4 regions of the Streptosporangium oxazolinicum genome follow, and region 3 is predicted to be linked to each of the others. Evidence: riboswitches for the same ligand, from Rfam matches in the RefSeq annotation. Region 3 holds a riboswitch; each other region holds the start of a gene.

Region 1 (7,797 bases), 360 kb from region 3:
AGCGCAGGCTGCTGCGGCTGACCGGCCTGGACGTGGAGGAGAACCAGGCCAGGCGCCTCCTCAACGACCTCGACTCCTTCCGCGTGTCGCACGGCCTCCGCCACGAGGACGAGGCGATCGTGGCCCACCGCTGGCTCGCCGAGGTCTTCCAGCCCACGGTGCAGGCCGTGCCGCAGGAGATGCGCGGCAAGCTGGAGCCCGCCCAGTTCTTCCACGAGGTGCTCGACCACCGCTGGTACATGTCGGAGGAGGCCGGGAACGACGTCGGCCTGCCCGCCGCGGTGAATTCCTACGTGAAGAACATTCTTATTTTCAAGCCGGACGAAAAGGCACTCATCGCCGATGACCTAACCGGTTGATTTCCACTCGGGATGGATAACTTCGAGGAGAAGCTCGAAGTCTGATCCTCCGGTGCGGTCCGCGCCCCGGGAGGCGCGGACCGCACCGGGGCCCATCTGAGGAGAAATCGGCGGGCGTGGCGGAGGTCACCGTACGGAGAAGGTCGGTGGCGAGCGTACCGGAGGTCACCGTCCGGGAAGGGCGGTGACGAACGCGCCGGAGGTCACCGTCCCGAGTCGGCGGAGGTGGTGAGCTCGTCGATCGCGTCGACGAAGGTGGGCCAGAGTTCGGCGGGCAGGTCGTGGCCCATGCCGGGGAAGGTCATCAGCCGGGCCCCGGGAATCGCGTCGGCCGTGGCGACCCCGGCGGGCAGGGGGACGAGCGGGTCGTCCTCCCCGTGGAGCACGAGAGCCGGAATCGCGAGTTCCCTGAGCCGGGGCGCGCGGTCACCGGAGGCCATGATCGCGGCCACCTGCCTCGCCGTACCCGCCGGATCGTACGACCGGTCGTAGCCCACCCCGGCGATCTCGGCGTTCCACTCCCGGTCGAACGGGTAGCCGGGCGAGCCGACGGCGGCGCAGTTGTCGAGGGCCCGCCGGACCGCGCTCTCGCGGTCGGGCGTGAAGGCGGGCATGAGCACGTCCGGATCGGTCAGCAGGGCGGCCTGCGGGCTCGGGGTGGACAGAATCGAGGTGAGGCTGCGCACCCGGTGCGGGTGGCGGATCGCGAGTGACTGCGCGATCATCCCGCCCATCGAGAGGCCGACCACGTGGGCGGTGTCCCAGCCGAGCGCGTCGAGCAGCCCGGCGGCGTCGTCGGCCATGTCGTCCAGCAGGTAGGGGACCTCCCCGCTCCCGTCCAGGGCGGGCGTCCCCGCCTCGTCCAGGTGGGTGCTCTCTCCGCTGTCGCGGTTGTCGAAGCGCACCGCGCGGTAGCCTCGGTCCGCGAGCAGCTCGCAGAACCTGTCGTCCCACTGGATCATCTGGCAGCCGAGGCCCGTGATCAGCAGGAGGGGGCGAGCCTCCGGAGAGCCGAAGATCTCGTAGGCGATCTCGATGCCGTTCGCCGGGGCTCGCAGAGTCATGGCACTCCCACCATCCGTACTGTTTGTGCGGGACAGAATGCCATTTGGGGAGAAACGCGACACCGGCGGGGTGGTCCCCACCGGTGCCTCAGGACCGCCCCGTGCGAGCGGGCCGCGGTCCTTCATCGGACCCGCCCCGGCCTTCACGAGCGCACGTGAGCGGATCGGTCATTCCTCGGGCCGCTCCCCACGGAGAGCGAGGTCAGTTCTTCCCGGCACCGAGCTCCGCGGCGCGGATACCGGCGGCCGAGGCGTGCGCGGAGGCGGGCTCGACCATGACCTTGGGCTTGCCGATCCACGGCCGCGCCTCGGCGCTCACCAGCTGGGTCCCCAGACCGATCCCCAGCCGCCTCGCCATGGCGAAGACGGTCGTCGGCGGCTTGGCCGGGCTGGTGTCCCTGCGACCCCAGGCTCCGGTGGAGAACGCCACGGGGTGGTTCTTGATCCCCGTGCCGTCGCCCCACTTGGTGACCACGTACTGGATGTCGATGTGGCCCATGCCACCGTTGCCGTCCACGCCGAGCGTGCTGGAGTTGAACGTGCCGCCGGTCAGGTCGGCGAAGGTCTTGGCGTCGATGTCGACCATGATGCCCTGGTTCGAGGGGTTGCCCGGACCGCGGTCGCCGACGAAGAACTTCGCCTTCTTGCCCTTGTAGAGAATGTAGCCCTCGGTGAGCAGGGGCCAGCTCGGGCTGGCGATCATGCCCTTCTGCATCGGCTTGCCGCTGGCGGGCAGTCCGGTGTCACCGGCCCGGCCGGAGGAGTCGTCCCAGAAGTAGGAGGCCGTGGTCGACCCCTGGAGGAGGACGGCCTCGGAGCCGGCCGGCGCGCCGACCGCGGGGTCGGCGGCGAGGCGGGTGGGGGCCGCCAGGGCGTGGGCCGGAAGCGCCGAGGCGACGCCGACGGAGGTGAGAACACTCGCACCGACGAGGGTGGCGGCGACGAGGCCGCGCTTGAGGGGGACGTTGTTACCCGGGAGATGCTTGCTCAGGCTGTTCTTGTGCAAACCAAACTTGTGCAGACCAAAGAAGGGGTGCATGGAGAAATGGCTCTTTCACGAGGGAACGGGGCGGCCGGATGCGAACGCCGAAGGGGTGCACCGGCGGGGACGCGCTCGTCGGAAAAGGGGCGTAGCCGGATCGGCCGATTCAGCCGATCGCTACGCGGAGCACGGTCCTGAAGATGCCGCGATCAGGCGCGGCGGCGAGGTCGGGGGGAAAGTTCAGGTGGTCGGCGCGGACAGGGGGTGCACCGACGTGGTGACGCGGTGATCCATGAGGGGATCTCCTCTCCATCTCGTCTACCGGGTTAGCTGACGGGTTCGGGCGGTGGAGTTGCCCTACCGCCGCGCGCTCGCGGCGGATTCACCCCGGAAAAGTGGTTCCCCGGCTCCGGGGCCCGGCGGGCCCTCGGGATTCGACGTCGGCCGGCCGCTCCCTCTTGTGAAGGGCAGGTCGCCAACCGATAACAGTGGACACTACTGCCCAAACCGGACAAAGCAAAGCAAACACCATGAAAACCCCAGAAGATCTACCTACAAGCTTCAAGAAAGCCTCATCGATCACCCCGCCAGGCCAACGCCCGCCCTACCAGCACGAATGCCACGCCGATCGCGGAATTCATCCCGGGGCACCCGTGCCCGGAGACCCGCGCGGGGGAATCCGCACACCGCGCTCCCCGCAGACACGGCACACCCGGTAAACGCCCCGGAGACGAGCCCGGACGCCGCACTCCCCGCAGACGCCCCGGAGACTCACACGGAGGCGAGTCCGGAGGCCACGCTCTCCGCAGGCACCCCGGAGACCCGCGCGGGTCAACCCGGGCCGGTCAGTCCCACCAGAACGACCAGGCGTTCCTGCCCTTGATCTGCTCGGCGTAGTCGATGAGGTTCCCAGCCCCCTGGATGATGCTGTCGGGGCAGAACGTCCAGTGTTCGGCGGCGACGTGCAGGGCGTGCTCGGAGGTCGTCGGGGGCGCGGCGACGCTGAGGTCGAGGGTGTTGAAGCCCATGCCGACCACCCGCACCCCGAACCTGTCCTCCCAGCTCCGCACGACGGCCGCGAGCGGGACCATCCACTCGTTGTGGTTCAGCGCGCCCTGCCAGCCCATGACGGCGAGGGCGTCGGCCCCGCGTTCGACCGCGACGAGCCCGAGCGGGGTCCTGCGCTCGGCCACCAGCCCGGCGTACCAGTCGGCGACCACGCCGGGGTCGGCGGCGAGTTTCCCCGACGGGGCCGGGCCGGGGCACTCGGGCCCGAAGGGGTCGAGCAGTTCGAGCTGGTCGAGGTTGGCCCTGGCGATCCAGTCGGACCACACCTCGGCCATGAACGCGGCTGCGTGGTAGTTGTCGATCTGACCGGCGGTGTCCGGGGCGATCTGACCGGCCGACCAGGGCTGGACGGAGTCCTCCAGCAGGACCGGCCACAGGCCCGACTGGCCGTGCTGGGCCCTCAACCGGGCCCAGTACTCGCCGGAGACCGCCACCTCGCTGAGCCAGAACGCCGGACGGCGACGGACCGCGAGCTGAGCGTAACCGGGGTCGGGCCAGACCACGTCTCCCGGTGGCAGCTCCACCGAGAGCCTCCGGCCCGCACTCCCGCCGCCCCCTTCGCTCCCGCCTGCTCCATCGGCTCCGCCTGTTCTGTCGGCTCCGTCGGCGAACAGCTGGCCCAGCACTGGCGGAAGTTGCCCACTCTCCCAATCGCTCATCTCTACCGATCCGATCCTGACCACGGACCAATTTTGGCCTGTCAACCATCCCGAGTGACAGTTCTGTCCTGGTCCAGGCAAAAATTATCGGTACGGGGAGGAACGGAGCCGGGCGGGTGTCAGTCCTTCACCGCCCCGCCCAGCCCGGCGACCAGCCTGCGCTGGACGGCGACGAAGAAGATCAGCACGGGGATGGTCATGAGCGTCGAGGCCGCCATGATGCCGCCCCAGTCGTTCTCGTCGGGCTTGAAGAAGACCAGCAGGGCCGCGGGCAGCGTCTGGTTGTCCCTGGCCGAGATGATGAAGGTCCTGGCGAAGATGAAGTCGTTCCAGGCGGTGATGAACGAGAAGACGCTCGTGGCGACCAGTCCCGGCGCGACGAGGGGGAAGACGATCCGCCACAGGATCACCGGCCGGCTCGCACCGTCGATCATCGCGGCCTCCTCCAGCGTCTCGGGCACCGCGGCCACGAACCCCCGCATCATCCAGATGGCGAACGGCAGTGAGAACGCCAGGTGGACCAGGACGAGCGAGCCCAGGGTGTTGAGTCCCACCCCGGGCACCACCGCGCCGAGGTCGCGGACGAGGAAGAACAGCGGGATGGTGAGCGCCTCCACCGGCACCATCTGCGCCACCAGGAACATGATCAGCACGGTCGTACGGAACCGGAAGTGGAACCGGGTGACCGCGACCGCGGCGAGGAAGGCCACCAGCGCGGACAGCACGACGACCGCGAGGGCGACGCCCAGGCTGTTGAGGAGGTAGCGGCCGAAGTTCTCACCGCCGAGCACCCGCTGGAAGTGGTCGAGGGTCGGCGCCAGGGTCCACGGGCGCGCCTCCAGCGACTGGATCTCCCCGGTGGGCTTGAGCGCCGAGAGCACCATCCAGTAGATCGGGAAGAGGGTGACGAACGCGGCGACCAGCGCCACGACGTTGGCGGCCGTGCGGGACCCGCTCACAGTCTCTCCCCCGTACGGTAGAGGGCGCGGATGTAGAAGAGGGTGACCGCGAGCAGGATCAGGGTCATGACGACGCCGATCGCCGCGCCGAGCCCGTACTCCGAGGAGCCGAACGCCGTCTGGTACGCGTAGACGTTGAGCACCGAGTTCTGTCCCGCTATCCCGCCGCCGTTGGTCATCACGTAGATCTGCGTGAAGATCTTGAAGTCCCAGATGATCGACTGGATGACCACGATCGTGATCAGCGGTCGCAGCATCGGCACGACGATCCGCCAGAACGAGCTCCACGCGGAGGCGCCGTCCAGGGAGGCCGCCTCCAGGACGGAGACCGGGACGGCCTGGATCCCGGCGTAGAGGGTCACCATGACGAAGGGGAAGGAGTGCCAGACCACCGTGGCGCCGACGATCCCGAAGGTCACCCATTTGTCGTAGAACCAGTTGTAGCCCTCGATGCCGAGGACCTGGTTGACCAGGCCCAGGTCGGCGTCGAAGAGGAACATCCAGACCGTCGAGCCGGTCATGGCGGGCGCGGCCCAGGCGGCCATCGCCGCCAGCGACAGCAGCAGCCGGGGCACCCGGCCCGCCCTGGTGAGCACGACGGCCAGGCTCGCGCCGACGGCGAGGGTCGCGACCACCAGGGCCGCGGCGAACACCACGGTCTGCGCCAGCACCGACCAGAAGCGCTGGTCGCCCAGGAGCGTCGCGTAGTTCTCGAAGCCGACGAACCTCGTCGGCTCTCCCCCGCTGACCTGGGCCTGCCGGTAGTCGAACACCGACAGCAGGCCGAGCATGTAGATCGGGTAGCCGAAGAGCGGCAGCAGCACGGCCGCGGAGGGCAGCAGGTAGAGCCACGGCCTGAGCCCGCGCCCCGGGCGCGCTGCCGCCCGGCGGCCCCCGATCCCGGGGGCCGCCGTCGTGGTAGTGCCGGTGGCGCTCATGACCGTGCCCCTGAATCCGCGAAGGTCATGACTGGTTCCCCGGGCCTGCCGGGATCGCGGTTGTATCGGTCATGGTCGCCTCCCCGGATCCGCCGGGCTCTCGACGGCGCCGGTCATGACCGGCCGAACGCCGCCTTCACCGCCGTGGCGGCCTCCTCGGTCGCCTGCTCGACGGTGGACTGCCCGGTGGCGATCTTCTGCAGCATGGTCGGGATGACCTTCTGGTTGTCGATCTTCACCCAGGCCGGGTCGATCGGCACGAAGCGGGTACCCGCCGCGACGGTCTCCAGGAACGGCTTGAGGAAGGGGTCCGAGGCCGCGATCTCGTCCCGCGCGGAGGTCAGCGTGGGCAGGTTGCCCATGGCCTGGTACATCTTGGCCTGGTACGCCTTGCCGCCCAGCAGCTGCAGAAACTTGAACGCCAGCGAGCGGTGCCCGCTGTTCTTCATGACGCCGAGGTTGTTGCCGCCGGAGAAGGCCGGGGCGACCGACCCCTCCTTCGTGCCCGGCAGCGGTACGACCGCGTACTTGCCCGCGGCGGCCCCCGCGTCCACCGCGGACCTGCTGAAGTTGCCCAGGATGCCCATCGCGGCCTTGCCGCTGGCGAACAGCTCGACGGTCTTGCCGCCGGTGAGGCTCGCGCACGCCTGCGGCGGGCAGTTGTCGTCGGCGAGCAGGTCGGTGTACGCCTTCACCCCCTTGCGGGATGCCTCGCTGTCGAGGCTCTCGACGTCGCCTCCGGCGTCCCAGACGAAGGGGAGCGCGCCGAAGGTGTACTCGCCGCCGACGGCGACGCCGTACAGGTCGGGCTTCGCCTTGCGGATCGCGCGGGCGGCCTCGGTCAGGGCCTTGACCGTCGTGGGCGGTTTGAGGTCGAGTTCCTCGAAGACGTCGGTGCGGTAGTAGAGGGCCCGGATGCCGATGTACCACGGCAGGCCGTAGACCTTGCCGTCCACGGTCGCGGAGCCGAGCAGGTCGGTGCCGACGTCCTTGGCGTCCGGCCAGTTCGCGAAGTCGGCGCTCAGGTCGGCGAAACCGCCCGCGGCGGCGTACTCGGCCAGGTCGGTGTTGCCGTACTCGGCGACGTCGGGAGCGCTGGCCGGGTCGTTGAAGGCGCCCTTGAACCTCTCGTGTCTGGCGGGGGTCGTCGGGATGTAGGTGACCTCGACCTTCACCCCCGCGTTGGCCGAGGTGAACTCCTTGATCGCCTCCCCCACGACCTTCTCCTTGGGAGCGCGGTTGGGTTCGTCGAAGAGCCAGACCCTCAGGGTCCCGGACTTCTCGTCGCCACCGCCCGTGGCCGGGGCGGTGGACGGCGCGCACGCGGCGAGGGCCAGCAGGGCCACACCCGCCACGGCCACGTTCAGGATCTTCAAAAGCGTCTCCTCCCGTTGGCGGCAGACCTTAGGAAGCCTCGCCCGCCACGGGAAGTGGGGTGCCGATTTGTTGTGCAGTGCAGAACGTTGTGCTGCAAAGTGGCCGGAGGGCGGTGTACTCGCCTACCTTGACCAGGTATTCGATTGCAGGATCACAATGGGAAGCCGCGATGAGTGAGCCCGCTCCGGAACGCAACCAGTCGGCCTCGCTCCGGCGCGCTCTCGCCGTCCTCGCGCACGTACGCGACCACGCGGGCGCGGGCCACGGTCTTTCCCTCACCCGGCTCGCCGAGGCGCTCGGCCTGTCCAAGAGCACGGTGCTCCGGCTCGCCGCCCCGCTCATCGAGGCCAGGCTCCTGGAGCGCGACCGCAGGAGCGGCGCCTACCGGCTG
Region 2 (7,797 bases), on a different contig from region 3:
GCGCTGCGGTGCCGTGGGATGCGATGCATAAAGTACATACTCAATGAAATCAGGCGATAAATCCGAAATATTAGTAACTGACAGCCGCTTCTGCATCGCCACGAACGTCGCCGGGTCCCTGGTCAGGTTCAGCGCGTGCACGTCCGCGCGGGCCTCGATATGCCTGCTCACCAGGTTCTGAGCCGGCCCCGACAGGACCGTGGCCAGGCTCAGCACCCCCATCACCAGTCCCACCGCCCCCGGGTCGCCGAGCGAGGCGACCCCCGCCCGGCGCCGCACACCCCCCGCCGAGGTCACCACGTAGAGCAGGCACGCCCCGAACGCCGCGCCCAGGCCGCCGACGAGCGTGCCCCACAGCACGTCGTCCGCCTTGGCGTGGCCCAGCTCGTGCGCGACCACCAGCTCGACCTCGTCGGCGGGCGCGCGGAGCAACGTGTCGTAGACCACGATCCTGCGGGTCGCGCCGAATCCGGAGACGTACGCGTTGAGCGCGGTGGTCCGCCGGGAGGCGTCGGCGACGAGCACGTTCTCCACCGGCACACCGTCCCTGGCGGCCATGGCGAGCAGGTCGTCGCGGAGCCGACCGGCCTCCAGCGGCCTGAAGTCGTTGAAGACCGGCTCGATGAGCACCGGGTAGGCGAAGGAGGCGGCCACGGTCAGGGCGAACGCCCCGGCCGCCGCGGGGATCCACCAGCGCCGGAAGCGCCGTGCCAGGCCGATCACCGCCACCACCATGATCGCGGTCAGCCCGGCGCCGATACCGGTGCTCTTGGCCCGGTCGGCCGACCACGCCGGCCAGGTCTGGGTGGACAGCCCGAAGTCGCGCAGGTAGCTCTCCGACCACATCCCCAGGGGCCAGCGCAGCATCGCCACGGCCACCGACAGCACCAGCACGCCGAGCAGCGCCCGCAGCCACCACGGCCCCGGCAGCCGACCGGCGAGCCGTGCGCCCAGCGGGGTGGCCACCAGCACCCCCGCCACGACCAGCGTCAGGCCGAGCGACAGGTAGCCGGGGCGGCTGACCAGCGCGTCGAACGTCTCGGCCCTCGCGATCTGCTCGGGGGTGAAGTCGCGGGCCGGGTCGGGGGCGACGGCCGGAGCCCCCTCGGACAGCGTCCTCCAGGGCGTGGTGAGCGCCACGACCGCCAGCGTGGCCACCCCCAGACCGGCCAGCGCCCACCCCGCCGGCCGCACGCCCGAGGGCGCGTCCGTCGTGCTCAGCGTCACGTGAGTTCCTTCCTGAGGTAGTCGCGCCAGGCTTCGGTGAACTCGGCCACCGGCAGCCCAAGTGTGCTCCCGACATCGCTACCGTAGAGCCTCACCAGCGCCTTCTCCCCGAAGCGCTCCGCGACGAACCGGCAGGCGAGCCACGCCTCCTCGTACGCCTGCGCGAGCCTCGGCGCGCCGGGGGCGAAGTCGGCCGGGCCCGGGAGGCTGCCGGGCAGGACGCCCGAACGCACCTCGGCGGCCAGCTCGGCGGCGGCCGTGCGCACCGCGATCCCGGCGTCGCGGTAGCCCGCGTAGTCGGCGAAGCCCTCCGACAGCCACATCGGCACCCGGCCGCCCCGGGTCGCGCCGGTGGCCACGTGGGCGAGCTCGTGGGTGATCACCACGTCCCTGCCGGTCGCGGTGAGCCTGGCGTACCCCGACGGCAGGACGATCACCCGGTCCGCGGTCGCCATCGCGGCCAGGCCGCGGGTGCTCCCGGCCCCGGCGAGCGCCGCGGCCTCGGCGTCGGTGGCGGGGAAGAGGATCACCGCGGGGACCGGCCCCCAGATCTCCGCGATCGTCGCGCGGGCCCGGTCGGCCCTGGCCGCCAGATCCCGCAGGACGGCGGCCGGGACGCCGTGACCGATCACGAGGGAGTGTTCACCCCGGACGGTGACGGCGGCGCCCGGCCACAGGCCGTGGAGGTCGCGCGGGCTCGCGGGGACGTACGGGGCGTCGTACAGGGGGTCGTACAGGGGAAGGTGGCGGGGGGCGCGCGGGAGCGGGGCGGCTCCGGCCAGGAGGGGGCCCGTCCCGGCGAACGGAGCGGCGCTCATCAGCGCCAGCATCCCGGCGAGCACGGCGCGGCGCCCTTTCGGGACGGACATACGAGCCGATGGTACTCGACCGACACGAAGCGGCCCCGGCCCTCCGTGAGGAGGGCCGGGGCCGCTTTTCCGTGCTCGGGCACGTGCCTTCGGGCGTATGCCTTCGGGCGTGTGCCCGGACGTGGGCTCGGGCTCCTGTGCTTGGGCGCCGTACTTCGGACGCCGTGCTCAGGCGCGGGCCCCGGGCTCCGTGCCCGGACGCAGGCTCAGGGTCCGGGCCCGTATGCGAGCTCCGGGTCCGGGTGTGGGCTCAGGCTCCGGGCCGTACCGCTCCGGCGAAGGAGGACCTGTAGTAGCCCGCCAGCCTCACGATGCGAACCGTCTTGCCGCTGCTCGGCGAGTGGACCATCCTGCCCTTGCCGACGTACATGCCGACGTGGCCCTTGCCGCTGAAGAACAGCAGGTCACCGGGGTTCAACTTGCTCCACGAGACCTTCTTCTTGATCGACCTGTACTGGCTGTGCGTGATCCTGGGGAGGGACACGCCCGCCTTGCGCCAGGCGTATCGGACGAGCCCCGAGCAGTCGAACGCTCCGGGACCGGAGGCTCCCCACCGGTACGGATCGCCGATCTGCTTCTTGGCCGCCGAGACCGCCTTGCCGGCCCGGACCTTCTGGAGTGCCGCCTTACTCAGCTTGGCCTTGCCCTTGGCCTTCGCCGTGGTCGTGGCCTGAGTGGCGGTCTCCGTGGTGCTTTCGACCTGCTCCGAGACACCGGCCGCGGTGTTGACCAGGATCTCGGAGGGACCGTCCGCCGTCGCCTGCGCCGCCGTGGACCCGAGGGTGACCGCTCCGGCTGAGGCGGTCAACGTGAGGGCGATACCGCCGAGGGAAAGGCGGAAAAGGCGCGACAGACGGGGGTTGTGCGGGGTGGTAGACAGGATTTCTCCTTGGGACTTCCACTGATGCCTACCGGGTTAGCTGACGGATTCGGGCTTGGAAGATGCCCTACGGCAAAATATGCCGATTCACCCCTGGCCGCGCTGTGCTGGGCCTTTTGGGTCCCCGGTTCTATGCCTCCTGGCTGCATAGATTCGGCAGGCCGCCGTGATGAGCCCTGCCCCCGGGTGGGGGCACGGCGGCCGGTTGGATTTCTATAGGGACACCGGCCCGAAGACCGACATTCGCCGCGACGGCGTGGCTTGCACGTCGCGACGCCAGAAGTTACCCCGATCTCCGGCTTTCGGCAAAGCTTTCCCCAAGTCAGGAGGGCGAACGAGCCCTCTTGATCTTTTCGTTACCCCTGCTTAATGGCCATTTATGCCATTGAGATATGACTCTCGTCACATCTTTGAGATAAAGATCTGCAGATCACGATTTTGTAATATTCGTCACACTTGTCGCGATTCGGGGTTGATCAGGGGGGATGGACCGTTCCCGGCGATCGGCCAGGGGGCCGCGCGACCCGGCGCACGCGCGGGCACCGTGGATCGCCCCCCGGAAACCCGTCTCGGCGATCTTCAATTCGCCGGTGCCATATGTCGGGTTTTATGCCCGTTTGAGAAATTTTGAAGAGGGTACGGCAGGCGCGTACCTCAGGGAGGCGGTCATCATGTCGAACCGCTTGTTCCACGACAGACGCGACGCGGGCCGAGTGCTCGCGGGTCTTCTCGACAGGTACCGCGGGCAGCCCGGCACCGTCGTCCTGGGCCTGCCCCGGGGCGGCGTGCCGGTGGCGTACGAGATCGCCACGGCCCTGGGCGCCCCCCTCGACGTCTTCCTCGTCCGCAAGCTCGGCACTCCCGGAAGGGAGGAGCTCGCGATGGGGGCGATCTCCAGCGGCGGGGTGACCGTCCTCAACGAGGGCGTCGTCGGGGGCCTCGGCGTCGCACCGGAGATCGTCCGGCGGGTCGCCCGGCGCGAGGGGGAGGAGTTGCTCCGGCGCGAGCGGGCCTATCGTGAGGGGCGCCCGCCGCCGGACCTCGCGGGCAGGACCGTCATCGTGGTGGACGACGGCCTCGCGACGGGGGCGAGCATGCGCGCCGCCCTCCAGGCCCTGCGCCGCCTCCGGCCCGCCAGGACCGTCGTCGCCGTGCCGACCGCGCCGGAGTCCGCCTGCCGGGACCTCGCCGCCGTGGTGGACGAGGTCGTCTGCGCCACCACGCCGTCGCACTTCTTCGCGGTCGGGCAGTCCTACCGGGACTTCACCCAGACGACCGACGAGGAGGTGCGCGATCTTCTCCGCGCCACCTCGGGCCCGTCTTCCGGAACCGCGAAGCCTTCCACCGTCACAGAGTCTCCCGGCACCGCGAAGCCCTCCAGCACCGCCGAGGCTTCCGGCACCGCCGACAAGGTCGGCGAGGACCCTCGGCCCGCCGAGGTCAGGGGCGGACGGCTCCGACGATACGGCGGCCGTAGGCGGATAGCGGGACGACCTTGACGACGTCGCCGGTCTGCGGGGCGTGCACGATCTGGCCGTTGCCCGCGTACATGCTGACGTGACCGAGGCCCTCGCTGAAGATGAGGTCGCCCGGCTGGAGCTCGCTCAGCGAGACCTTCCGGCTCGCGCCCCAGCTCCACTGCTCCCAGGTCGTCCGGGGAAGGGTGACTCCGCCGCTGCGCCAGGCCCCCTGGACCAGGCCGGAGCAGTCCCAGCCGCCGGGGCCCGTGCCGCCGTACTGGTAGGGCTTGCCGACCTGGGCGAAGGCGAACTGCAGCGCGGCGCGGGCGTTGCCCGAGGCGGAGCCGTTGTACTGGATCCCGGAGCTCTCGGGGTTGCCCGTCTTGAAGACGTCGAGCTCGCGCAGGAGTTTCGTCTGGGCCCTGACCATCTTGTCGGCCTTGGCCTTCTCCCCGGCCAGGTCGTCACGCGTCTCGTCGGCCTCGGTGAGGGCCTTCTTCGCCTCGTCCCTGCTGGTCCGCAGCGCCTTGGTGGCCTCGTCGAAGGCGCTCAGGGACTGGGCGCGGGAGGTGGACAGCTGGTCGGCGGCGGCCAGGCCGCTCAGCAGGGCACCGGGGTCGGACTGCTGGATCATGCCTTCCCAGCTGTTGATCACCCCGACCTGGTACGTGCTGACGGCCATCGTGACGAGTTCCTTGCGCAACCCGGCGACCTGCTCGTTCTGGCGGGTCAGGTCGTCGTTCAGCGTCTGGTACTTCTTCCTGGCCCGCTTCCACTTCTCCGAGGCCTGGTTGTACTTCTCGACGACCTGGTCGGCCTGCTCGTTGAGCCTCTCCAGCTTCTTCTTGGCCTGGGCGAGTGTCGGCTTCGGCTCGGCGAACGCTTCGCTCACCGGCAATGTCAGCAGCGCGAGCGCGAGCCCGGCCGCCAGCGGCATCCGAATCAGTCCAACCGGCAAACCCGCCACGGCCACGTCAACGCCTCCCGACTGCACCAGACCTGCGGCGAATAGTACAGAAAAAGTAATGACCGACTCACCTTTTCGTCGGGTTTGCTCCTTACTCGCCGGTGAAAATCAGGTGAAGCGCTTTACCTCGCGGCCGGGCCCCGGCCACGAGGAGCTGGCCGGGCCCCGACCGGACTCCCACTCGCGGGAAGCGGAAGGTGGGAGGCGGTCCGGCCGGACCCCGGTCGCGCTACGGTCGCGCTACCCGCAGGTGGCGACGTCGCAGATCTTGGCGGTCATCCTCTTGGCGTCGCGCAGCTGGACGGTCCAGTCACTCCTCTCGGGCTTGGCGTACTCCCCCGCCCAGAGATAGACCAGGACGGCGTTGCCCTTCCTGACCAGCACGCTCCGGTCACCGCCCACCCCGGCCTTCCTCCCGTAGTAGACCTGGCCGGAGACCTTCAGCGCCTCGTCGCCGAGCCCGGTCAGGCGCAAGGAGGCGTAGCGGTAGCTGGAGCCCGAGTCGGTCCTGGCCCTACACCTGGTCAGGGCGGCGCGCACCTGGGCGACGGCCGAGACGGCCGAGGCCCGCGAGCCGTACAGGATCACCTGCTCGACCTTCATGAAGTCCGGCACGCCGGTGAACGTCACCGTCCGCGCGGCCACCCGGCCGGTCGCGGCCAGCGTGCTCCTGTCACACGGGTCGACGGCCAGCCTGACCTTCGCCGAGTTGCCGACCTTCCAGTTGGTCTCGGGGTCGTTGTCCTTCTTGGCGGCGTCCTTCTCGTACAGCAGGAAGCCCTTGGGGATGGCGACCGTCGTGGCCGCCGCGGGGGCGGTGACGGTCGCTCCCACGGCCAGGACGGCGAGTGCGAGCGTTATGATCTTCTTCATCGAATCAAACCTCCTGGGTGATCCGATGCCTCACGACCATGAAAGGTTTACGCGCGCCCCAGACGTCTGAGAAGAAGCACCGAGGGCACCGGCCTGGCGCCCATCCTGCGGACCGACTCGGCCACCTCGCGATCCGAGGAGACCACCGCGACCGCGCGCCCCGCGGGCTCGGCGCGGACCAGCTGGCGGATCAGGTCGTCGGCGATCTGGTTCGGGGCGCTGAACAGCACGCGTACCCCCCTGGGCGCCGACACCGGGACCGGCCCGTTCAGCTCGGCGCCGTCGAAGACACAGGTCAGCTCGGTACGGGTCTGCGCGTAGAGCGCGCCGAGACCGGTGAGGAGACGGCTGCGCTGGTCGGCCAGGGTGAACGTGCCGTAACCGGTCTTGGTCACGTTGTAGCCGTCGACGATCAGGTGGATCTGCGGCAGCGCGAGCAGCTGGTCGAGCAGGGCGGGGTCGTCGTCGGCGAGCGCCCGCGCGGGAACCGCCTGGACCCCCTGCCTGCCGGGCGCCACCGAGGCCACCGAGTCGGCGGGACGGTGGATGCCCGAGGGCAGGGCGAGCTCCCTGCGCAGCCCGGCGGCGGCGTCCTGGAGGGCGTCGAGCAGCATGCGGACCTTGGTGTCCTCCACGCTGCGGCCCTCGCGGGCGGCCCTGCGCGTCGACTCCAGCTGCCGCTCGGCGTCGGCCAGCCGCTCGCGCAGGCGGCGCAGCTCGCTCTCCACCGTGCTCCCCGCGGAGAGCGCGCTGGCCCTCGCCTCCTCGGCCACCTCCTGGGCGGCGGCGGCGCGCGCCTCGGCCGCCTTGGTCCGCTCGCGGGCGTCGTGCAGCCTGCGGCGCAGGTCGGAGACCTCCGAACGCGAGGTCTTGAGCTGCTCGCGCAGCCGCTCGGACTCCTCCTTGGCCGCGGTCTTCTGGGCGACCAGTTGCTCGCGCAGCCGGGAGACCGTCTGCTCCTGCGCGGAGCCCTCGGCCACGGCGACCGACCGCTCCAGGTCGGCGCGGGCCGCCTCCACCATGTCCGCCCAGCCCGGCGGCCGGGTGAGGTACGCGGCGGCGGCCACCATGACGGGCTCGGCGGCCGGCGGGACCGTGCCCTCGGCGAGGCTCGCGACCAGCTCGGGCCAGCCCGCGGTCAACGTCTCGGCGACCAGCTCGCGGAACTTCTTGTCGATCTCCAGCTGCGCGGCGATCGGGGCGCCGCCCAGCTTGGCCCGCTTGCGGGGCTCGAACCTGGCGATCCCCTTCAGCGGCGGCGGCACCGAGGCCGCGGGCATCGAACCGAGAATCTGGGAGGCCAGCTCCACGACATGTAAGCGGACCTGCTCGGGTAACGGACGAGACAGGCCCTCTCCGGCTGAACTCATCACGGCCCCTACTCGGATCGGTCTTCACGTCAAGGGTACGGCTACCGCACCCTGACCCCGACCTGACCGCGAATCGACCGGCGGCCGACGAGGCCGTGAACACTCTGTGGACAAGCACTTGCCGGTGGGTTACGACTGTGCGGGCCGCCCT
Region 3 (7,797 bases):
TCCTGGGATCAATACCAACTTGAATTTTGGGAGCATGAGATCTGTCAAGGACGGGTAAGACCGCGTTCTGGGTCGCGAAGCGCCTCGCTGTCCTGGAGCGTTCCGGGGCCTGCCCGCGCCTTCGGGAGCCTCCCGGGGCGGCGCGGAGCGTCTCGGATCGCGGGACACTCGTGAACGCGTTCACAAGCGCCGATAGACTACGTGAGGTCCGTGCACCCCTCACCGTCTAGTAAGGATCCAGCCTGTGAACAAGCCCGTCGTACTGGTCGCTGAGGAACTCTCCGAGGCCGGTCTCGCGGTTCTGGGCGCGGACTTCGAAGTCCGCCACACCGACGGCGCCGACCGTGCCCAGTTCCTTCCCGCCCTCGCCGACGTGGACGCGCTCATCGTGCGCAGCGCCACGCAGGTCGACGCCGAGGCGATCGCCAACGCCCCCAGGCTCCGCGTCGTCGCCCGCGCGGGCGTCGGCCTGGACAACGTCGACGTGGAGGCCGCCACCAAGGCCGGTGTCATGGTCGTCAACGCGCCGACCTCCAACATCACCAGCGCCGCCGAGCACACCGTCGCCCTCATCCTCGCCTCGGCCCGCAACGTCGCCCAGGCGCACTCCGCGCTCAAGGGCGGCGAGTGGAAGCGCTCGAAGTACACCGGCGTGGAGCTCGACGAGAAGGTCGTCGCCATCCTCGGTCTCGGCAAGATCGGCCAGCTGGTCGCGCAGCGCCTCCAGCCGTTCGGTGTCGAGCTGATCGCCTACGACCCCTACCTGCAGCCGGCCCGCGCCGCCCAGATGGGCGTCCGGCTGGTCTCGCTGGAGGAGGCCCTGAGCGAGGCCGACTTCATCACCGTGCACCTGCCCAAGTCCAAGGAGACCATCGGCCTCATCGGCGACAGGGAGCTCCACGCGGTCAAGCCGAACGTGCGCCTCATCAACGTCGCCCGCGGCGGCATCATCGACGAGAACGCCCTCTACTCCGCGATCAAGGAGGGCCGCGTCGCCGGCGCCGGCATCGACGTGTTCCCGAAGGAGCCGGTCACCGACAGCCCGCTCTTCGAGCTCGACCAGGTCGTCGTCACCCCGCACCTGGGCGCCTCCACCCACGAGGCCCAGGAGAAGGCCGGCACCCAGGTCGCGCGTAGCGTGAAGCTCGCCCTCGCCGGGGAGTTCGTGCCGGACGCGGTCAACGTCCAGGGCGGCGCCGTCGCCGAGGACGTCAAGCCGGGCCTGCCGCTGGCCGAGAAGCTCGGCCGGGTGTTCACCGCCCTCGCGGGCGAGGTCGCCACCAAGCTCGACGTCGAGGTACGCGGCGAGATCGCCTCCCACGACGTCCGCGTGCTGGAGCTGGCCGCGCTCAAGGGTGTCTTCACCGACGTGGTCGAGGACTCGGTCACCTACGTCAACGCCCCGCTGCTGGCCAAGGACCGCGGTGTGTCGGTCGAGCTGATCACCAGCTCCGACAGCCCCGACTGGCGCAACGTCGTGACGGTCCGCGGCGTCCTCGCCGACGGCCGCGCGGTCTCGGTCTCCGGCACCCTGTCCGGGCCGAGGCAGATCACGAAGATCGTCGAGGTCAACGGCTACCAGATGGAGATCGAGCCGACCGACCACCTGTCGTTCTTCACCTACACCGACCGCCCCGGCATCGTCGGCGTGGTCGGCCGCATCCTCGGCGACCACTCGATCAACATCGCCTCGATGCAGGTGGCCCGGGACGCCAAGGGCGGCAAGGCGCTCATCGCGCTCACCGTCGACACCGCCATCCCGGCCGACGTGATCGACCAGATCGGCTCGGAGATCGGCGCCGACAGCGGCCGTTCCGTCGACCTGGCCGACTAGGGTCTGTTTTGTGGATCTTCGCCGTGGCGAGGATCGTCCAGGTGGATGCCCCGCAAGGCGGAGGAGGAGTCCATAACGGAGTTATGGGCGACGACGACAACGCCGCGGGGCGCCGCCTGGGCGACCGCAGTAGGCGGAAAGATCCACAAAACAGACCCTAACCGTCCCGCCCCTGTGGCCGCCGCCCCGGAGACCGGGGCGGCGGCCACAGCTCGTCTCAGCATGTGAGAAGTGTGTACGCCGGGCGAGACGGCGTTCCCGTGGCCAGGTAGCCTGGAGTGAAATGCGCCAGGTTCCTGTCATTCCTACCTGCCGCGGCGGGGCCTGACAGGGGCGGACCGGCGACTCGCCACGGTGTCGTGGCGCCTGCCGGCTCCAAGCCCCTCGTCGGCGGTCCGTGATCCGGACCCGTGACATCAGGCCTGGTCGGAGTCCCGACCGGAGTCTCGACCACCTTCCTTGCTCGCATGCGACCGAGACGAGATTCGCCATGTACGACATGTATCCCTGGAACCGTCCCGACGAGACCGAGGACGAGGCCATCGACGCGCTGCAGACCGCTCTGGACCGCAGGGACAACGGCGGCGCTCCCAGCCGCTGAACCGGTCTCCCTCGCCGCCGGGGTCTCCCGGCGACGGTTCGCCGGCGTGTCTCATCCGCCGGCGACGATCTGGGTCGCGCGCTCGACCCGCTCGCTCAGCTCGACGCCCTGCGGGTCGGGGCGCACCGCGCCGGCGAAGGAGTCGCGGCGCCAGGAGTCGAGTTTCTCTTCCTTGACCACGTCTCCGGTCTGCGGGGCGTGGACCATGTAGCCGGGCTTGGTGATCATGCCGACGTGGCCGAGGCCGCTGAAGAAGACCAGGTCGCCGGCTCTGAGGTCCTTCCAGGCGATCTTCTTGGAGAACGCGTCGTACTGGTCGTAGGTGACGCGGGGGAGTTTGATCCCGGCGGCGCGGTAGGCGCGGAGCATCAGGCCGGAGCAGTCGAAGCCGCCGTGGCCGGTGCCGCCCCAGACGTAGGGCGTTCCGCGCTTGGACATGGCCCAGTCGACGGCCTTCTTCCAGGCGGGCTTGACGGCCGTGGCCTTCAGTGCCTGCTTCAGCGCGGGCGCGTTGAGCGCGGCGGGGCCGGGGGCCGGGGGAGGGGAGGCGGCCAGGGCGGCGGTGGAGGTCGCGAGCACCGCGGCGCCGGCGACGATCATGGAGGCGGAGATGGACAGGACGCGGGGGAGAACTGTGCCGGACAGGATGATTCCTTCCATAAGGCCGGCCGGGTGAGCTGTCGGGCTCGGGCGTGGAGGCCGCCCTACGGCGCGAGAACGCGCTGATTCGCCCCAAGGAATCCGTGTGATGGCGAGCGGGAACGCGCTCCGGGGGAGGAGCGGGGTTCCCGGGGGCCCGGCGGATTCCGGAAAGAGTGGTTCCCCGGCTCCGTGCGGGCCCGATAAGGGGATGGCCCGTACGGATTAGGCAGTGATGTGAATGGGAGGACCATAACGAAACCTCCCGAAACGGTCAATACCGAGCAAAAAAGGACAAAACGATCAGGGGTGCCGCCACGCGGTCACGTCCGAGGAATGAGACCGGTGTTCGATCACCGAGACGGACCGGTAGGGTGCCTGCATGGATTCGCGTAACATTCGCCTGGCGGTCATCCCCGGGGACGGAATCGGCGTCGAGGTCGTCACCGAGGGGCTGAAGGTCCTCGAAGCGGTCGGCACGAAGGTGGAGACCACCGGCTACGACCTCGGTGCCAAGCGCTACCACGAGACCGGCGAGACCCTGCCGGACCAGGTCCTCGACGAGCTGCGCGGATACGACGCGATCCTGCTCGGCGCGGTCGGCGACCCCAGCGTGCCCCCGGGCATCCTGGAGCGCGACCTGCTGCTCAAGCTCCGCTTCCAGCTCGACCACTACGTGAACCTGCGCCCGGTCAAGCTCTTCCCCGGCGTCGAGACACCGCTGGGCAAGGCCCGCCCCGAGGACATCGACATGATCGTCGTCCGCGAGGGCACCGAGGGCCCGTACGCCGGAGCGGGTGGCGTCATGCGCCGGGGCACGCCGCAGGAGATCGCCACCCAGGAGTCGCTGAACACCGCCTACGGTGTCGAGCGCGTCGTGCGCTACGCCTTCGACAAGGCGCTCGGCCGCCCCCGCAGGAAGCTGACGCTGGTCCACAAGACCAACGTGCTCACCTACGCCGGTGATCTCTGGGCCCGCACCTTCGACCGTGTCGGCCTGGAGTATCCCGACGTCCAGACCGACTACTGCCACGTCGACGCGGCCTCGATGTTCTTCGTCAACCAGCCGGAGCGCTTCGACGTGATCGTCACCGACAACCTCTTCGGCGACATCCTCACCGACATCGGCGCGGCGATCGCCGGTGGCATCGGCCTCGCGGCCAGCGGTAACGTCAACCCCGACCGCACCGCGCCGAGCATGTTCGAGCCGGTCCACGGCAGCGCCCCCGACATCGCGGGCCAGGGCAAGGCCGACCCGACCGCCACGATCCTGTCGGTCGCCATGCTCCTCGACCACCTCGGCATGGCCGCCGAGGCCGCCAGGGTCGAGCAGGCCGTCGCCGACGACCTGGCCGAGCGGCCGGCCGGCCGGACCGGCCGGACCACCCGCGAGATCGGCGACGACATCACCGCCCGAGTAGCCGGCTGAGGAAGCCGCCTCCCTCGACCCCGACGCGCCTGGCGGCTCACCCGAGCCGCCAGGCGCGTTTTTGTTTCTCCAGCACTGCCGGTTTTCGGCATGGATGGAGTAGTTTCCCGTTACCCGGTCCGACGCAGAATGGACCAGAGGGTAAGCCAGACACCAAGAGAAGGATCCGTGCGATGACCACCGCTCAGAAGCTCAGCTTCGACGTGCAGCTCTCCGACCACGCTCGCACCGCGGCAGAGCGCGAGCAGGTACTGGCGAGCCCGGGGTTCGGTCAGGTCTTCACCGACCACATGATCTCGATCGACTACACCGAGGGGGAGGGCTGGCACGACGCCGCGCTCGTGCCGTACGGCCCGCTCAGCCTCGACCCCGCGACGTCGGTCTTCCACTACGCGCAGGAGCTTTTCGAGGGACTCAAGGCTTACCGCCAGGAGAACGGCACGATCGTGACCTTCCGGCCGGAGGCCAACGCCGCCCGCTTCAACACCTCCGCGCGGCGGATGGCGATGCCCGAGCTGCCCGAGGGGACGTTCGTCGAGTCGCTGGAGCTGCTCGTCCAGACCGACCGCGAGTGGGTCCCGACCACGCCGGGACACAGCCTCTACCTGCGCCCCTTCATGATCGCCACACAGCCGGCGCTCGGTGTCAACTACCCGTCCAGGACCTACCGGTACATGGTCATCGCCTCTCCGGCCGCGGCCTACTTCGGGGGCGGGAAGGCCGTGACCGTCTGGCTCTCCACCGAGTACACCCGCGCGGCCCCCGGCGGCACCGGTTTCGCCAAGTGCGGCGGCAACTACGCGGCGGCCTTCGTGGCCCAGCGCCAGGCCGTCGAGCAGGGCTGCGACCAGGTGGTCTGGCTCGACGCGGGCGAGCACCGCTACGTCGAGGAGATGGGCGGGATGAACCTCTTCTTCGTCTACGGCGACCGCCTGCTCACCCCGGCGCTCACCGGCACGCTCCTGCCCGGCATCACCCGCGACTCGATCCTCTCCTTCGCCGCCGACCTCGGCCTGCACGCCGAGGAGGGGCGCCTGTCGGTCGAGGAGTGGCAGCGGGGCTGCGAGACGGGCGAGCTCACCGAGGTCTTCGCCTGCGGAACCGCCGCGGTCGTCACCCCGGTCGGCTCGGTCAAGGGCGCCGACCGTGCCTGGACGATCGGCGACGGCACCCAGGGCCCCGTCACCTCGAAGATCCGCGAGGAGCTCGTGGGCATCCAGTACGGGACCCGCCCCGACCCGCACAGCTGGGTCCACAAGATCTGCTAGCCCCGTACGGAGCCTCGTGGAGGCGACCGGGCCTCCCACTGCGCGCAGGCGGCGTCCAAGCGGCGCTGGGCGCGCGGGCGGGGATCCCTCGTGGAGGAGGCGACCCGGCCTCCCACCCGGCCGGGCCTCCTCCCGAACAGACCTACCCCTCGACCAGCTTGCCGGTGTCGATCGTGAGGTTCCAGGGCGCGGGGAGCTCAAGGGGCTTGCCCAGTGACTCGGTGATCTCGTCGGCGTAACCCTCCGGGCCCGGTCGGCTGAGCAGCCTGAACCGGTTCGCGAAGGTGTCGATGACCAGGTAGAGCGGAACTCCCGCGAGCGCGCAGGCCCGAGGCTTGACCACGTGGTCATCGTGGCCGCTGCTCGGGGAGACGACCTCGGCGACCAACAGCGTGGCGTTGGCGTACACGTGGCTGGGATCCCAGAGGGGAGGATTCGGGGGAACGACGATGAGGTCGGGTTCGAAGCGATCCGCCTGCACCTGCAGGAGGAGCCTGGCCTCCGGATAGACGCGCCATCCTTTCTCCATCGCGAACGGTATGAGCTGCGCCATCAGGTGGTACACAACATCGGCGTGGGCGATCGTGGGCATCTCCCTCACCACGATCCGGCCGCTGACGATCTCGATTCGATGCTTCTCGAACCGGTCGACGAGCTCCAGGTAGAGCCGTTCGAGGTCTTCCTGATCGGTGATCTGGTAGGCGGTCGATCTCTCCATGAGCAGTCCCATGAGGTCATCCTTTCCCCCCGAGCGGGTGGGCGCAACGTGTTTGGCATGTCGCTTAAAGTAATCGGAAAGGTTTCCGCTCGCCCGGGATTCGGGAAAGTTCTCGTCAGTGCTTTCGAATCATGGTGAGGCCGTCGGCGATGGGGAGCATGATCGAGGTGACCCGCTCGTCGGCGCTGACCATGTCGTTGAACTCGCGGATGTGCCTGACGGTCTCGTCGTCCCAGGTGGGATCGGCGACGTGGCCCTTCCACAGGGTGTTGTCGACGAGGATCACCCCGCCGGGAGCCAGGCGCGGCATGAGGATCTCGTAGTAGACGAGATAGTTGATCTTGTCGGCGTCGATGAACGCGAGGTCGATGGCCGGGTGCTCGGGAAGCTCGCGCAGACGCTCGGCCGCCGGGCCGATCCTCAGCTCGACGCGGTCGGCGACCCGTGCCCTGTCCCAGTAACTCCGGGCGACCGCCGTCCACTCCTCGCTCACGTCGAAACAGGTGAGCCCGCCGCCGGGAGCGAGCCCGCGGGCGAGGCAGATGGAGGAGTAACCGGTGAAGGTGCCCACCTCCACCGCGTTCCTGACGCCGCCGACCTGGGTGATCATGGTAAGGAAGCGCCCCTGGTCGGGGGTGATCTGCATCGACGCGTTGTCGCCGGTCAGCTCGCGGGTCTCGAGGGCGAGCGCGTCGAGGACGTCGTCGGGCTGGGTGGTGTGCGCGAGCAGATACTGCCCCACGGTGGGGTCGAGATAGGTCGCCTTCATGGAGCCCATTCTCGCCCGTGCCGGCCGGTGGAGGAGGGTGATCCCGGGGCGTGTCCCGATCCCGCCCGGCCCGTGTCCAGGGTCCTGCCCCGGGCCGCGTGTGAGGCTGCTCCGGCCCGTGTCCGGGATCTCGGCGGGCCGTACGCGGGGATCCTGTCCGACCTCGCCCGCGAGGCCCTGCCCCGCCCGTGTCCGGAGTCCCGCCCGGCCTGGACACGGCTCGGACACGGCTCGGATCCGGCCTGGATCCGGCTCGAACTCGGCCCGGATCCAGGCTGGATTCGGCCTGGATCCGGGCCGTTCCGGCATGCCGCGGGTCTCGGATCCTGAGATCGATGTGTCAGATGGTGTCCGCGTGTGGCAGACTCCGAAGCATCATGTTCTACGGTCTGCTCATTATCGGCAGGCGCGCTGGCTGAAAAGGGACACCGCCGGCGCGCAGACCTCTCACGTCCGTGAGGGGTCATTTTTGTTTCCAGAAGCCGAATGAGCGCGCGGCGAATCATCGAACCCGCGAAGGAGAACACCATGGCCGACGA
Region 4 (7,797 bases), on a different contig from region 3:
TGGAGCTGCCGCCGGGGCTCCCCCTGGGCATCGGCAACGAACCGGCCGAGATGCGGGAGTTCACCCTTCCCGGCGGGACGGTGCTCGCCTTCTACACCGACGGCCTGGTGGAGAGCCGCAACCGGGACATCGAGGAGGGCATCAACGCGCTGCGCGGCCTGCTGTCCGGCCCGGACCACGATCTGGAGGAGGTCTGCGACCTCACAATCAGGGCCCAGCGGCCGGGACACGAGCGTGACGACATCGCCCTGCTGCTGGCCAGGGTGTCCGAGCTGACGGAGAACGAGGTCGTCGAGACGTCGCTGCCCTCCGACCGCCGTTCGGCCTCCCAGGCCCGCCGTTTCGTCCGGGCCACGCTCGACGACTGGGGGCTGGCCTCGCTCTGCGACAACACCGAGCTCATGGTCAGCGAGCTGGTCGCCAACGCGGTCGAGCACGGTCAGGGCGAGGTCGAGCTGCGGCTGCTGCGCGGGCCCACACTGGTCTGCGAGGTGTCCGACAGCTCCTCCTCCGAGCCGGTCATGCGGGAGGCGTCCACCACCAACGACACCGGCCGCGGCCTGCACCTCATCAACTGGCTCGCCCACCGCTGGGGATCCCGCCTCACTCCGAAGGGCAAGATCGTCTGGGTCGAGCAGAGGCTGCCCTAGGGCCCCGTACGGGCTCCGGTGTCGCCGTCCGCTCCGGCACTAGTGAGGCCCCACGCCGCGAGGAACGCGGCGTGGGGCCTCACTAGTGCCGAGCTACGCCGGAGCGGGTCCGGCGAACCGTCAGCGGATCTCGTAGACGGCGGTGGTGCCGCTGACCTCGTTGCCGACCACCAGGAGCGGGCGGTGGGTGGGGCTGTCCCCGGCGGGGACGAACAGCACGCCCTCGGGGCCGACGTCTCCGGCCGTGCCGTCCTCGATCGAGCCGGTGAAGTCACGGGTGTTAACGTATCCGGCCAGGCGCGGCGCCCTCGGGTTCGCGAGGTCGTAGGCGACGATCCCGCCGACCCGCTCCAGCCCGGCGAAGGCGTAGGTCCGGCCGCGCACCTCGCCGACCGTGACCCCCTCGGGCTCGGGGCCCTTGTTGTCGCTGCGGCTGTCGAAGGAGTCGTCCTCCTCGTTGTCGGCGTTGAAGGCGTCGGGCAGTTCCTTGGCGACGAGCCGCTCCAACTGGTCCCCGGAGTCCCAGACGAGCGCTCCCGAGGTGGACCTGACCGAGATCGAGCGGGCGCCGAACGCGCGCAGCTCGGTGTAGGCGCCACTCGCGTCCTTGGGAGAGTCGGCGGCCACGTTCAGCCGGCCGAGCTCGGTGTCCTTCTTGAGGTTCGCGGCGTCGGGCAGCGCGAGGTTCAGGTCCTTCACCCTGACCTCGTCGGCGTGGCAGTCCCAGTCGCGACCGTCGCCCTCGTTCGCGGTGACCAGGTAGGTCCGCCCGTGGTCGCGGAAGTGCGCGATCGCGTCGGGCTGGTACATGCCCTTCACCGGCCGGGGCCTGATGTCGATCTTCCCGTCCTTGTCCGAGGCGTCGAACCCGGTCTTCGACCAGTCCTTCAGCCCGAGCGGGACGACGTCGCGGACCGACGCCCGGTCCAGGTCGACGATCGCGAGCGCGTTGTTCTCCTGGAGGGTCACGTAGGCGGTGTCGCCCTCGATGGTGACGTACTCCGGCTCCAGGTCCCGGGCGGCGGTGGCGCCGGGGCCGGTGATCCGCACTCCCTTGGCCCGCAGCCGCTCGGCGTCGAACTTCGTGAACCCCGCGGTCCGCACCGTCCAGTGGCGCAGGTCGACGACGCTCACCGAGCCCTCGGGGTCGGCCACCTCGCCCTCGCAGTAGGAGGACGGCTCGCCCTCGTTGGCCACGACCACCCGCTTCCCGTCCGGGGTGAAGGTCAGCATGTCGGGCAGCGCGCCCACGGTCACCTGCTTGAGCTTCCTGCCGCTCCGGGCGTCGAAGAAGGCGACGGTGCCCCGGTCGGTCTTGACCTCGGCCTGCTGGGCGACGGCGACCAGGCCGCGGCGCACCGCGACGCTGTTGGCGCCGGGAGTGGCCAGGGTGGCGACCTTGCGCGGCTTGCGCGGGTCGCGGATGTCGAGCACGTCGACGGTGCCGGCCTGCGCGTTCACCACGAAGACCCGACGGGTCGCGGCGTCGTACGCGGTGATCTCCGAGGCGCCGGCGGCGACGGTACCGGTGGTGTAACGGCCGAGGAAGGTCAGTTTGAGGCCCCCGTCGCCGGATTCGGCGGCGGCCGGGGCCACGGAGAGGGGGAGGAGGAGCAGGCCGGTGACCGCCGCGGCGGCCGCCCGGGTGAAAGTCGTGGTGCGCATGAGGCGAATTTTCACGAAATATCGTGACCTCTCCCTGACGTCGAGGTGACCACGGGATGAAGCCCCACGGTCGGGTGTACCCCGCACGGATTCCCCCGGACACCTCGGGCATGCCGGTCATGCCCGTTGACGCGATGACTACTGGCTGTCGAGGGGTTACGGTCAAGATGAGAGCCGGGAGGAAACCCGGGAGGGCATCGGGAGGGGCATGATGACCATCGACATACCCGAGGCTTACCAGCGTGCACTGGACGACTTCGGCGCTCTCGTCCACCGGATCGGCCCCGAGCAGTGGGAGAACCCGACGCCGTGCGTCGACTGGGACGTGCGCGCCCTCGTCAACCACGTGGTCGGCGAGAACCTGTGGGCTCCCGTCCTGCTCGCCGGGGGGACCTCCGCGGACGTCGGTGACGCCTTCGAGGGGGACCTGCTGGGCGACGACCCCATCAAGGCGTTCGACACCTCGGCCGTGCCCGCCATCCAGGCGGCGACGGGTGTCCGCGCCCTCGACCGCCTCGTCCACCTGCCGTTCGGCGACGTGCCCGGCCGGGAGTACGTCACCGAGCTGTTCGCCGACGCGCTCATCCACACCTGGGACCTGGCCCGCGCCATCGGCGCCGACGAACGGCTCGATCCCGAGCTGGTCGAGGCCTGCGCCGCCTGGTTCAGCGACGCGGAGCCCGGCTACCGGCAGGCCGCGACCGCCGGGGGGCAGCGGGAGACGCCCCCCGACACCGACGCGCAGACCCGGTTGCTGGCCTCCTGGGGCCGCCGCGCCTGACGCCCGCTCCCCGGACGCCCGCACGCGGCCTCCGTGGGGGAGAGCGGGCCGCTAGCCCGCCGCGGGCCGCCGGCCGTGGTTGGCCTTGCGCTTCTTGCGGGCCCTGGCCTTGCGTGCTCGCCTGCCCATGCCGACCACCCCTTCGCCGAGGTTCTCCGGGGTTCCTCCGGGTCCGTACGGGACTCGGCCTCACACCCGCCCAGACCTTCACATTCCTCCCGTAATGCCCGGCACACAAGGCCCGGACGGCGATCCGCCCGGCTCCAGTAGACCGTATTTCCCCGGTACCGCCCCAGCCTTGACGTTCCGCGCCCCGGCGAGCGCCTCCCGTCCCCTCCGGCGCGGCGCCGGCCGGGTTCTAGGCTCCGTCACATGAGCGAGAAGCTGATGGCCCGCTGGCGATCCCTGGCCGGCCCCGGGGCCGACCCCCTCGGCCGCGAACTGATCACCCGGTACGACGAGCCGCACCGCAGGTATCACACGACCGCCCACCTGGAGGCCGTGCTCACCCACGTCGACACCCTGGCCGATCACGCCGGGCGTCCGGACCTCGTACGGCTGGCGGCCTGGTTCCACGACGCCGTCTACGACCCCCGGCGCGGCGACAACGAGGAGCGGAGCGCGGGGCTGGCCGAGCGCGCGCTGCCGGAGCTGGGGTTGCCCGCGGAGGCCGTGACGACGGTCGCCCGGCTGGTCAGGCTGACCGTCACGCACGACCCCGCGCCCGGCGACGCGGACGGGGCCGTGCTGTCCGACGCGGACCTGGCGATCCTGGGCGCCTCCCCCGAGGTCTACGCCGCCTACGCGGCGGCCGTGCGCGAGGAGTACGGCTTCGTCCCCGACGACGCGTTCAGGGCCGGGAGGGCCGCCGTGCTGCGCTCGCTGCTCGATCTTCCGGTGATCTTCCGTGTCGCCGACCTGGAGGAGGCGGCGAGAGCCAACATCACGGCGGAACTCGATCGGCTGTGAGCGGTTGGTCACCACAATCCAACAGTCTTCCACCATCCTTCCTGTGGTAATTTGATGGAATCTGATGGATTAAGGGGAGTGAGGCAATGCTCGCCCAGCAGCGGCGGCAGGCGATCCTGGAGAGGGTGCGCGGTAGCGGCGGGGTGAGGGTCGCCGATCTCGTCCGGGAGCTCGGCGTGTCCGACATGACGATCCGGCGTGACCTGGAGGTGCTCTCCGAGCGCGGCCTGGTGGAGAAGGTCCACGGCGGCGCCACCGCCGCCGGGCCCGGCGCGGCCGAGGAACCGGGCTTCGCCGCCACGTCGGCGCGCCCGCGGGCGGAGGAGAAGGAGACGATCGCCCGGCACGCCGCCCGGCTCGTCCGGCCCGCCACGGCCATCGCGCTCTCCGCGGGGACCACGACCTGGACGCTCGCCCACCACCTGGTCGACGTGCCCGAGCTGACCGTGATCACCAACTCGATCCCGATCGCCGACGTCTTCCACCGCTCCCCCAGGGCCGATCGCACGGTCGTGCTGACCGGCGGGGTCCGCACCCCCTCCGACGCCCTGGTCGGCCCGGTCGCGGTCTCGGCGATCCGCGGCCTCCACGTCGACACCCTCTTCCTCGGCGTGCACGGGATGAGCGCCCGCGCCGGGTTCACCACCACCAACCTGCTCGAGGCAGAGACCAATCGCGAGCTGGTCGCCTCCGCGCACCGCCTGGTGGTGCCCGCCGACCACACCACGTGGGGCACGGTCGGCGTCAGCACGATCGCGGAGCTGGCCGAAGCCCACGTCGTGGTCACCGACTCCGGCCTGACCGAGGAGGCCCGGGAGGAGCTCACCGCCTCGGTGGGCGAGCTGATCATCACGGAACCCCGGCAGGAGAGCGAGATCGCCGGCCGATGAAGCGTACGATCACCCACCTGGCCGACGGCCGGGAGCTCTTCTACTTCGACCGGCGCGACGACGCCGACCGCGGGGCGGCCGACCGGCGCGACCTGCCACCCCGGCCCGCCGCCTCCGAGCTGCGCTACGACCCGCTGACCGAGGAGTGGATCGCGGTGGCCGGGCACCGCCAGGGCCGCACCTTCCTGCCCCCGGCCGGCGAGTGCCCGCTCTGCCCCTCCACCCCCGGCAACCTCACCGAGGTGCCCTCCTCCGGCTACGACGTGGTGGTCTTCGAGAACCGGTTCCCGTCGTTCTCCGCGCAGCCGGGCGTCCACCGGGAGATCGGGGGGCTGAGCGAGATCCGCCCAGCGGTCGGCAGGTGCGAGGTGGTCTGCTTCACCTCCGAGCACGACTCCTCGTTCTCCCGCCTCTCCCCCGAGCGGGTCGAGCTGGTGATGGAGGCCTGGGCCGACCGTACGGCGGAGTTGTCGGCGATGCCCGGCGTGGAGCAGGTGTTCTGCTTCGAGAACCGGGGGGCGGAGATCGGCATCACCCTGGCCCACCCGCACGGCCAGATCTACGCGTACCCCTACGTGACCCCGCGCACCCGGCTGACCCTCGGGGCGGCCGAGCGGCACAGGGAGCGGACCGGCGGCAACCTGTTCGCCGACGTCCTGGCCGCGGAGCGGGCGGCCGGGGTCCGGGTGGTGGGCTCGAACGAGCACTGGACGGCCTTCGTCCCGGCCGCGGCGCGCTGGCCGGTGGAGGTCCACCTCTACCCGCACCGCCGGGTCCCCGACCTGGTCGCGCTGGACGCCGGGGAGCGCGCGGCGTTCGGCCCCCTCTACACCGACGTGCTCCGCCGCCTCGACGGGCTGTTCGGCGTGCCCATGCCCTACGTCGCCGCCTGGCACCAGGCGCCGGTCTCCACCGGCCGCGATCTGTCGTACGCGCGTCTGGAGCTGTTCAGCGTCCGCCGCGCGCCGGACAGGCTGAAATACCTCGCCGGGTCGGAGTCGGCGATGGGCGCCTTCGTGAACGACGTGTCACCCGAGGACACAGCACATCTCCTGCGCTCTGTTGTCACGAACTGATTACCGCTTGGTCTCGTCTTGAGGTCGCATGACCTGCTGTTTACCACTACTATCCTTCCCACATCGGCTGTAAATGCTGATTTGCCTAATCCCGGGCACCTTGCCCGAGAGCCGGGGAACCACCGCACCTGGGGTGAAACCACTTCGGTGGAAGGGCTTCCTCCAGCCCGAACCCGTCAGCTAACCCGGTAGGCGGAAGGAGAGGAGAGTTCGTGGCGGCCCCGTCCCCCACGTTCCGTCGGCATGCGGCTCTGGTCCTCTGCCTGAGCTCGATCGCCGCGTTCACCCTCGGTGCCCCCACGGCGGGAAGCGCGGAACCCAAGCCCACCGAGGCCAAGCTCCGCGCCGACCTGGCCAGGCTCGGCAAGAAGGTCGACAAGCTGATCGAGACCTACGCGGCCAAGCGCGAGTCCCTCAAGAAGGCGCAGAAGGCCGAGAGCGTCGCCAAGCAGAACCTGGAGAAGGCCGAACAGGTCTACGTCGAGGCCAAACGGCAGGTCGACTCCATCGTCCAGCTCCGCTACCAGAGCAGCGGCGGAGGGCTGCCCGCGCTGATGTTCTCCGACGACATGGGCGCCGCCGCGGTGATGGAGCAGCTCACCGCCCAGCAGAGCGCCCACCTGGAGGGCTTCGCCAGCAGCCTCGAACGCAGGAAGAAGGCGTCCGAGACGGCCGCCAGGCTCACCGACGAGATCGGTGAGGAGGCCAAGGAGGTACAGGCGCAGCGCGAGGAGGCCGAAGACGTGATCCGCGACATGAAGGACAAGCTCGACCGGCTCGCCCCCACCGGTTCCGGCCGCCGCGCCGACGGCAGCTGGGCCCCACAGCTCCCCACCGGCGCCGACAACATCACCGACCGCACCCGGATCATGCGCGACGCCGTCATGAGGCGCTTCAGCCTCCCGTACGCGGTCGGCTGCTACCGGTCCGCCAACGACGGCGGCGAGCACCCCCTGGGCCGCGCCTGCGACTTCATGATGAGCACCGGCGGCACGATGCCCTCGGCCGCCAACGTCGCGCTGGGCGACGAGATCTCCGCCTGGGCCATCAAGAACAAGGCCAAACTCGGCGTGAAGTACGTGATCTGGCGCCAGCGCATCAACCACGGCTCCGGCTGGAGATTCATGTCCAACCGCGGCGGCGTCACGGCCAACCACTTCGACCATCCGCACATCTCGATGTACTAGCGCCACGAGGGGCTGATCTGTACTTTCTCCGCCGGGCGCCCCTCTCAGGATTTGCAGCACCGCCCCAGGCGCCGTCGATCGCCCTGCGCATGCGGTGCGTGTAGGTCCGCAGGGTGAAGCCCGGATCCGCGTCCGCACACAGTGGATGCGGACCCCCAGTTCGACGCGATTGAGCACCTACGACGCCACGGATTCTCCACCGGACTCTTTCGGTGACCACCTCGGTCAGACGAACATCCAGCAGTAGAGCAGTTGGTCGTGCTCCTTCGCACGGCGGGCCAGCCCGACAAGATCCTTGACGAGGGACAGCAGGTATTCCCCGTCGTCCGAGGAGTGGGGAGAGAACTCCTCGATCTTCGCCCAGCGTTCCGCCACCGCGGGCAGGGATGAGTCGTCCGCGCCGGCGAGGATGTCACGCGCGTTCACCGGCAACTCGTCGATGACCGCCCCACCCAGGTAGGGGGAGTCCTCGGGCAGGGCGTCCCACTCCTCGTCGGTCTGCGGGGCCGGATCGGGATACGAGGGGTACAGGGGCACCGTATCGACCAGGCCGAGGAAGAAGTCGACATCGCCGATGAA

What was found. Region 3 has a riboswitch for cyclic di-AMP ahead of ABD817_RS12255 (C40 family peptidase). Riboswitches for the same ligand answer to the same signal wherever they lie in the genome.
Region 1: it holds a riboswitch for cyclic di-AMP, as region 3 does, so the genes downstream of both, ABD817_RS10760 (hypothetical protein) here and ABD817_RS12255 (C40 family peptidase) in region 3, are expected to answer to the same signal.
Region 2: it holds a riboswitch for cyclic di-AMP, as region 3 does, so the genes downstream of both, ABD817_RS07890 (C40 family peptidase) here and ABD817_RS12255 (C40 family peptidase) in region 3, are expected to answer to the same signal.
Region 4: it holds a riboswitch for cyclic di-AMP, as region 3 does, so the genes downstream of both, ABD817_RS37980 (coiled-coil domain-containing protein) here and ABD817_RS12255 (C40 family peptidase) in region 3, are expected to answer to the same signal.

Annotation. Positions count from the first base shown of each region.
Region 1 is NZ_BAABAQ010000003.1:246,266-254,062, forward strand. Features, by position in the region: gene ABD817_RS10750 (DUF4032 domain-containing protein) at 1-359, shown strand, start outside; gene ABD817_RS10755 (alpha/beta fold hydrolase) at 563-1,423, opposite strand; gene ABD817_RS10760 (hypothetical protein) at 1,626-2,429, opposite strand; cyclic di-AMP (ydaO/yuaA leader) riboswitch at 2,706-2,855, opposite strand; gene ABD817_RS10765 (DUF4253 domain-containing protein) at 3,251-3,997, opposite strand; gene ABD817_RS10770 (carbohydrate ABC transporter permease) at 4,252-5,091, opposite strand; gene ABD817_RS10775 (carbohydrate ABC transporter permease) at 5,088-6,029, opposite strand; gene ABD817_RS10780 (extracellular solute-binding protein) at 6,143-7,405, opposite strand; gene ABD817_RS10785 (IclR family transcriptional regulator) at 7,576-7,797, shown strand, end outside.
Region 2 is NZ_BAABAQ010000002.1:650,472-658,268, forward strand. Features, by position in the region: gene ABD817_RS07880 (M48 family metallopeptidase) at 1-1,227, opposite strand, end outside; gene ABD817_RS07885 (gluzincin family metallopeptidase) at 1,224-2,096, opposite strand; gene ABD817_RS07890 (C40 family peptidase) at 2,347-2,904, opposite strand; cyclic di-AMP (ydaO/yuaA leader) riboswitch at 2,987-3,145, opposite strand; gene ABD817_RS07895 (phosphoribosyltransferase) at 3,648-4,475, shown strand; gene ABD817_RS07900 (C40 family peptidase) at 4,417-5,373, opposite strand; gene ABD817_RS07905 (hypothetical protein) at 5,644-6,276, opposite strand; gene ABD817_RS07910 (NYN domain-containing protein) at 6,324-7,646, opposite strand.
Region 3 is NZ_BAABAQ010000003.1:607,646-615,442, reverse strand. Features, by position in the region: gene serA (phosphoglycerate dehydrogenase) at 245-1,834, shown strand; gene ABD817_RS12255 (C40 family peptidase) at 2,487-3,095, opposite strand; cyclic di-AMP (ydaO/yuaA leader) riboswitch at 3,083-3,316, opposite strand; gene ABD817_RS12250 (3-isopropylmalate dehydrogenase) at 3,457-4,503, shown strand; gene ABD817_RS12245 (branched-chain amino acid aminotransferase) at 4,677-5,771, shown strand; gene ABD817_RS12240 (Uma2 family endonuclease) at 5,914-6,501, opposite strand; gene ABD817_RS12235 (O-methyltransferase) at 6,605-7,258, opposite strand; gene cimA (citramalate synthase) at 7,787-7,797, shown strand, end outside.
Region 4 is NZ_BAABAQ010000021.1:70,601-78,397, reverse strand. Features, by position in the region: gene ABD817_RS38010 (ATP-binding SpoIIE family protein phosphatase) at 1-650, shown strand, start outside; gene ABD817_RS38005 (choice-of-anchor I family protein) at 771-2,315, opposite strand; gene ABD817_RS38000 (TIGR03086 family metal-binding protein) at 2,527-3,096, shown strand; gene ABD817_RS39725 (50S ribosomal protein bL37) at 3,148-3,225, opposite strand; gene ABD817_RS37995 (HD domain-containing protein) at 3,469-4,065, shown strand; gene ABD817_RS37990 (DeoR/GlpR family DNA-binding transcription regulator) at 4,152-4,955, shown strand; gene galT (galactose-1-phosphate uridylyltransferase) at 4,952-6,031, shown strand; cyclic di-AMP (ydaO/yuaA leader) riboswitch at 6,104-6,240, shown strand; gene ABD817_RS37980 (coiled-coil domain-containing protein) at 6,244-7,218, shown strand; gene ABD817_RS37975 (hypothetical protein) at 7,444-7,797, opposite strand, start outside.